Diaphorobacter ruginosibacter: one gene and its partner. The main gene of each other region encodes a partner of the protein of the gene in region 2 in a complex. Links are inferred from orthologs where the notes say so. Each region holds a gene or a part of one and is shown on either strand. Other genes may lie near its edges.

The links.
Region 1: the proteins of cgtA (region 2) and ybiB are in contact, whole or in part, in a crystal structure (PDB 8BFT), measured with the Escherichia coli proteins. The link is inferred for Diaphorobacter ruginosibacter from one-to-one orthologs.

Annotation. Positions count from the first base shown.
Region 1 is NZ_CP060714.1:1,532,916-1,536,136, forward strand. Bases 85-2,987 are described here. They hold ybiB (DNA-binding protein YbiB), read right to left. Parts: upstream 2,056-2,987; coding sequence 1,114-2,055; downstream 85-1,113. Other genes in these bases: H9K76_RS06975 (autotransporter outer membrane beta-barrel domain-containing protein), read left to right, coding at 85-236; cobA (uroporphyrinogen-III C-methyltransferase), read right to left, coding at 314-1,132; H9K76_RS06990 (SDR family oxidoreductase), read left to right, coding at 2,252-2,956. Outside these bases: more of H9K76_RS06975, read left to right, coding at 1-84; H9K76_RS06995 (MFS transporter), read right to left, coding at 2,995-3,221.
Region 2 is NZ_CP060714.1:1,054,427-1,057,738, reverse strand. The notes cover bases 293-3,286. They hold cgtA (Obg family GTPase CgtA), read right to left. Parts: upstream 2,349-3,286; coding sequence 1,236-2,348; downstream 293-1,235. Other genes in these bases: rplU (50S ribosomal protein L21), read right to left, coding at 2,814-3,125; rpmA (50S ribosomal protein L27), read right to left, coding at 2,544-2,801; proB (glutamate 5-kinase), read right to left, coding at 293-1,137. Outside these bases: more of proB, read right to left, coding at 1-292. UniProt on the Escherichia coli protein: An essential GTPase which binds GTP, GDP and possibly (p)ppGpp with moderate affinity, with high nucleotide exchange rates and a fairly low GTP hydrolysis rate.

The DNA of each region.
Region 1 (3,221 bases), 480 kb from region 2 along the record:
GCGGCACCGTGACCTTTGTCGGCATCGGCACATGCACCCTGGCGGCCAACCAGCCGGGCGACAACACCTACCTGCCGGCAAGCCAGGTGCTGCAATCCTTCGAGGTGAAAGGAGCGCCAAACCCCGGGGCTGCCACACCGGTGCCGGTGCTGCATCCCGCCGCGCTGGCCCTGCTGGGCGCGCTGGCCGCGGTGTTCGGCATGGGTGCCTTGCGACGCCGGGAGCCCCGCCGCTAAGAAATCGTCGACTCCACAGGACCCAGGTGCGCTGCCTGCATGGCGGCGCACCCTGCGGGCCCCATGCTGACTATCCACTATGCTTGCAGCACCGCGCCGCCCTGGGCGCTGAGATGGGTGTCCGAGCTCAGCGCCTGGACCCCGCGCACCACATCGCCGATCACGATGATGGAGGGGCTGGCCAGATGGTGTTCATCGATCGTGCGGCGCAGCTCGCCGAGCGTGGTCACCGCATGGCGCTGGTGGGGCAGGCTCGCGTTCTGGATCACCACCGAGGGCGTGTGCGCGGGCAGGCCGTGCAGCAATTCCTGCTGGATATGTTCCGAGCCGCTGATGCCCATGTAGATCACCAGCGTGAGCTTGGCGTCGTGCGCCGTGCGCGCGAGCTGCCGCCAGTCGGTGCCCGCGTCGCCGGGCTTGGCATGGCCGGTGATGAAGACCACGCCGTGCGCATGATCGCGGTGGGTGAGGGAGGTGTTCAGCGCCGTCAGGCCGGCCAGCCCGGAGGTGATGCCGTTGACCACCGTGGCTTCCACGCCGGCACGGCGCAGCGCTTCGATTTCCTCGCCACCGCGGCCGAAGATGAATGGGTCTCCCCCCTTGAGGCGCACCACGTGTTCCCCTGCCAACGTTTCCGTGACCATGAGTTTTTCAATGAAAGCCTGTGGCGTGCTCTTGCACCCGCCGCGCTTGCCCACATGGACGACGCGCGCATCGGGAGACGCATGATCGAGGATGGCCGGGTTGACAAGGTCGTCGACCAGCAGCACCGTGGCCCGGCCAATGGCCTTGACCGCCTTGAGTGTGAGCAATTCCGGATCGCCGGGGCCCGCACCCACCAGGGTGCAGCTACCCGCATGGCCATTCGGCGTGTTCTTCAGTGTGTGACTGGACATGATGGGAGGGGTTCCTGGGTGACCTGTTGTGCGATCCGCACGATGAATTGGACTTGGGCTGCCAGCGCTTCGGGCACGGGCAGGCGGCCGCCCAGCACCTGCTCCGTGTAGCGTGCGGTGGTGGCGACATCGATCTCGGTGGGCAGGCCCGGCACCTCGCTGGCCGTTCCCTGGCCTTGGCTCTGCAGCAGCTGGTGCCTGCCGCGCACGAAGCCGTCATAGCGCGGCGTGCGGCGCGGGTCGGCGGCCACTTCGCCTTCGAGTCCGCGCGAGAGCAGGCCGTTCATGCCGAGCGCGTGGTATGTGGCGCCCAGTGTGTCGAAGTACTCGGGGTGCGTGTAGCTGCTGATCACCAGTGCGTTGGCATCTGCAGGGTTGATGAGCTTGACCACGCTGTGCGCGGGATTGCGCAGGCCGATCAATTCGCGTGCCGCAAGCAGCCGTGCCAGTCCCGGATGCAGGTGGCGGGTGTCCATGTGGGTCACTTCGCCGTCGTCCAGGGTGCGGGCCGCCGTGCCGGGCGCAATGCCCAGCGCCGCCAGCACGTCCGACGCCAGCACGCGCCGCGCTTCGGTGCGCATGCCGTGCAGCAGCACGGGCAGGCCTTCGCGGGCCAGCAGCAGGGCCAGCAGCGGCGTGAGCACCGGCAGCTTGCGCGCACCGTTGTAGCTGGGCAGAACGACGATGGGGCGGCCGGCTGACTGAAAGCGCGGGATGCGCGCGTGCGTGGCATCGATGAAACCGCTCATCTCATCGAGGGTTTCGCCCTTGATACGCATCGCGATGCAGAACGCGCCCGTTTCCAGGTCGCTGACACCGCCGTCCAGTATCTGCCCGAACAGATCGGTGGCCTGCTCGCGATCGAGAGCCTTGGCGCCGCGCGCGCCGCGTCCGATTTCCTTGAGATAGTGGCTGATGGCCATGGGAGAGCTCGATGGTGGGGCTGGTGGTTCTTTTGGGTATATTGTTGCTCATATTTGATGACTTTGGGTTATATGCATCTGCGAATGAAGATCGCTGGCGACCTGAAGGGCCGTCCGAAGATGCGGATTGGGGTCTCCCTCAGGCATTAGCATTGCTTCCATCCATTGTGGAAACCAACATCAAGGAGCTAAGGACATGGCGAACGAGCGTGTGGCAGTGGTGATCGCGGGCGGCAGCGGCATGGGGGCGGCAGCTGCGCGCCGCCTGAGTGCCGACGGCTACCGGGTCGGCATCCTGTCGTCATCGGGCAAGGGCGAGGCACTCGCCGCCGAACTGGGTGGAGTGGGTGTGACGGGATCCAATCAGGAGTCCGCGGATATCCAAAAGCTGGTCGATCTGGTCATGCAGCGCTGGGGCCGCATCGACGTGCTGGTCAATGGCGCGGGCCACGGTCCCAAGGGGCCGTTGCTGGGCATCAGCGACGACGACTGGGTGAAGGGTTTCGGCATCTATTTCCTGAACGTGGTGCGCGCCACCCGCATCGTTGCCCCGATCATGCAGAAGCAGGGCAAGGGCTCCATCGTCAACATTTCGACGGCGTGGGTGGCGGAACCCTCGGACATGTTCCCGACCTCGGCCGTTGCGCGGTCAGGGCTGGCGGCGTTCACGAAGCTGTTCTGCGACGAGTACGCCAGGGACAACGTGCGCATGAACAACGTCCTGCCCGGCTGGATCGACAGCCTGCCGCAGAAGGACGAGCGCCGTACGGCGGTGCCCATGCAGCGCTACGGCACGGCAGAGGAGATCGCCGCGACCGTGGCCTTCCTCGCGTCCGACGACGCAGGCTACATCACGGGCCAGAGCCTGCGTGTGGACGGGGGGCTGATGCGCAGCGTTTGAGCGCGTCAACGTGCGTCTGAAGAGAAGACGCTCCGAGCTCACCCACCCCTGCGCGTGGCCGGCAAAAAGGCGGTTGCCAAGCCGAGCAGTGGCAGGAACGAGCACAGCCTGTAGACCCAGACGATGCCGTGGGTGTCCGCCAGATGGCCGATGCCCGCGGCGGCCACGCCGCCAATGCCGAACATCAACCCGAACATGACGCCGGAGACCATGCCCACGCGGCCCGGCACCGCCTCCTGCGCATAGACCACCAGCGCGGCGAACG
Region 2 (3,312 bases):
ATGCTGGATGAGCACCAGATTGTCCCGGTGCACCATCTCCGGCTCGGCCGCGTAGCCCAGCAGGTGTTCGAATTCCGACGACGGCTTGCGGCACAGGAGGCGCGCTTCCGCGCTGGCGTAGTTTGCCAGCCCGCGGGCGATCTCCTCGCCTGCCTCGCCCCGGATGCCGATGACGTCGCCACGCACGAAGTCGCCCTCGACGGCAACCATGCCAATCGGCAGCAGGCTCTTGCCGCTGCCCTTGAGCTTGGCGGCAGCGCCCGCATCGACGGTCACATAGCCACGCATCTGCAGGTGATCCGCCATCCACTGCTTGCGGGCCTGCTTCTTCTGGGTCTGCGCCACCAGCAGCGTGCCGATGGACTCGCCTTGGGCCAGGCGGATCAGGACATGGTTCTCGCGCCCCCATGCGATGACGGTGGAGGCACCCGAGCCCGCCGCGCGCTTGGCGGCCAGGATCTTGGTGATCATGCCGCCCTTGCCGATGCTGGAGCCCGCGCCGCCGGCCATGACCTCGAGCGCGGGATCACCCGCGTTGGCCACGTCGACGAACTTCGCCGCCGGATCACGGCGCGGATCGGCGGTGTACAGGCCCTTCTGGTCGGTGAGGATGACCAGCACATCGGCCTCGACCAGATTGGCCACCAGCGCGCCCAGCGTGTCGTTGTCACCGAACTTGATTTCGTCGGTCACCACGGTGTCGTTCTCGTTGATGACCGGAACCACGCCCAGGCGCAGCAGCGTCAGCAGCGTGGTGCGAGCGTTCAGATAGCGCTCGCGGTCGGCCAGGTCGGCGTGGGTGAGCAGCACCTGCGCGCTGCGCATGCCCTGTTCGCGCAGCTTGGTCTCGTACATCTGAGCCAGCCCCATCTGCCCCACGGCAGCGGCGGCCTGCAGCTCGTGGATCTCGCCGGGACGCGTGGCCCAGCCCAGGCGCTTCATACCTTCGGCGATCGCGCCGCTCGACACCATGATGACCTCGCGCTTGACGCCACCTTCGCCATGCACCAGCGCCGCGAGCTGGCGGCTCCATTCACCAATCGCAACCTCGTCGAGGCCCTTGCCCTCGTTGGTCACGAGGCTGGAGCCGACCTTCACCACGATGCGGCGTGCATCGCTCAAAACATTGGAGACCATTTATCTGTATGTGTAGGGCTGTTGGTGACCCGATGGCGCTCGCCGCACAGGCGCCGCCGCCACGGGCCGGCAGGCGCCATTATGAAACCACGCAGGGCTTACTCGTCGTCGCTCGGAGCAAATCGCGGGTCATTCTGCATGTCGACGTCCTCGTGCGGCAGAAAGCGGGGATCAACCTCCTCGGGCGTGTTCTGCGCCATCTGCTCGGCATGCACGTGCTGGAAGATCGTCTTGATCAGCGGCTCGCAGCCCTCGCGCGTGAGTGCCGAGATCTCGAAGACCGGGCCCTTCCACTTGAAGCGCTTGACGAAATCCTTCACCAGCTTGGCACGGTCCTCCTCGGGCACCATGTCCAGCTTGTTGAGCACCAGCCAGCGAGGCTTGCCGTAGAGCTCTGCATCGTATTTGCGCAGTTCCTCCACGATCGCCTTGGCCTGCTCCACCGGATCGACGTTCTCGTCGAAGGGAGACACGTCCACGATGTGCAGCAACAGCCGCGTACGCTGCAGGTGGCGCAGGAACTGGTGGCCGAGTCCGGCACCCTCCGACGCTCCCTCGATCAGGCCGGGGATGTCGGCGATCACGAAACTTTGCTCGGGACCCACGCGCACGACGCCCAGGTTCGGGTGCAGCGTCGTGAATGGATAGTCGGCAATCTTCGGGCGTGCGTTCGACACGGCTGCGATGAAGGTGGACTTGCCCGCATTCGGCATGCCCAGAAGCCCCACATCGGCCAGCACCTTCAGCTCCAGCTTGAGATTGCGGCGCTCGCCCGGGAAACCCGGCGTCTTCTGGCGCGGCGCACGGTTGATGGCGCTCTTGAACCGCAGGTTGCCGAAGCCACCATCGCCGCCCTTGGCGATGGTGATCGTCTCGCCCGGACTGAGCAGCTCGAACAGCACCTCGCCCGTTTCGGCGTCGGTGATGATGGTGCCCACCGGCATGCGCAGCGTCACATCCTTGCCCGCAGCACCGAACATGTCCGAACCCTTGCCGTGCTCGCCCCGCTGTGCCTCGTGGCGGCGCGAGAAACGATAGTCGACAAGCGTATTCAGGTTCGGGTCGGCCACGGCGAACACATGGCCGCCACGGCCGCCATCGCCCCCGTCAGGGCCGCCAAATTCCTTGTACTTCTCGTGGCGGAACGACACGCAGCCATTGCCCCCGTCACCGGCGGCAATGTCAATATAGGCTTCGTCGACGAACTTCATGGTCTTAGAGTTTACAAAAGAGTCCGTTCCGCACTCAATGGAAAGGACTTGGGCCTCGAAAAAACAAGAGGCCAATCGCGGCAAAAACACCGCCAGGCGACAATCGAAGCCGATCAGGCTTCGTGAAAAATACGAAAGCTGAAAACAACAAAGCCCCGACGGGTCGGGGCTTTGGCTGCGTGTTCAGCGAACAGCTTACACCGGAGTGATGCTCACAGTGTGCTTGTTCAGAGCACCCTTGGTGCCGAAGGACACGTGGCCGTCCACCAGGGCGAACAGAGTGTGGTCCTTGCCCTGACCCACGTTCACGCCAGCGTGAATGCGTGTGCCGCGCTGACGAACGATGATCGAGCCAGCGCTGATCAGTTCACCACCGTAAGCCTTGACACCAAGCATCTTTGGCTTGGAATCGCGACCGTTTCGCGTAGAGCCGCCGCCTTTTTTCTGTGCCATGAGATATACCCCTTAAGCAGCAATAGCGCCGATCAGCAGTTCGGTGAACTGTTGACGGTGACCTTGAGACTTAGCATAGTGCTTGCGACGACGCAGCTTGAAGATGCGCACTTTGTCGTGCTTGCCGTGGGCAACAACCGTTGCCTTCACAGACGCGCCGGACACCAGGGGTGCACCAACCTTGATTTCAGCGCCGTTGCCGACAGCCAGAACCTGGTCGATCACAATTTCCTGGCCTACGTCCGCAGCAATCTGTTCTACTTTGATTTTTTCGCCAGCAGCAACGCGATATTGCTTGCCGCCGGTTTTTATGACCGCGTACATGTAAACCTCTTGAGATTTGAAGCTCCGCAGACGAATTTCTACGGAACTCGCAATTCTAGCACAGACATCGCAGAACAGCAATTGCGCAGACAGCACGGCCCGCGTCAACCATTCCCGGCGAGCGACGTCCGGGCACAGGGCGCGGCTGGGCCGTTTGCCGCAGCGGCTCCTATAATTTGATTCTTTG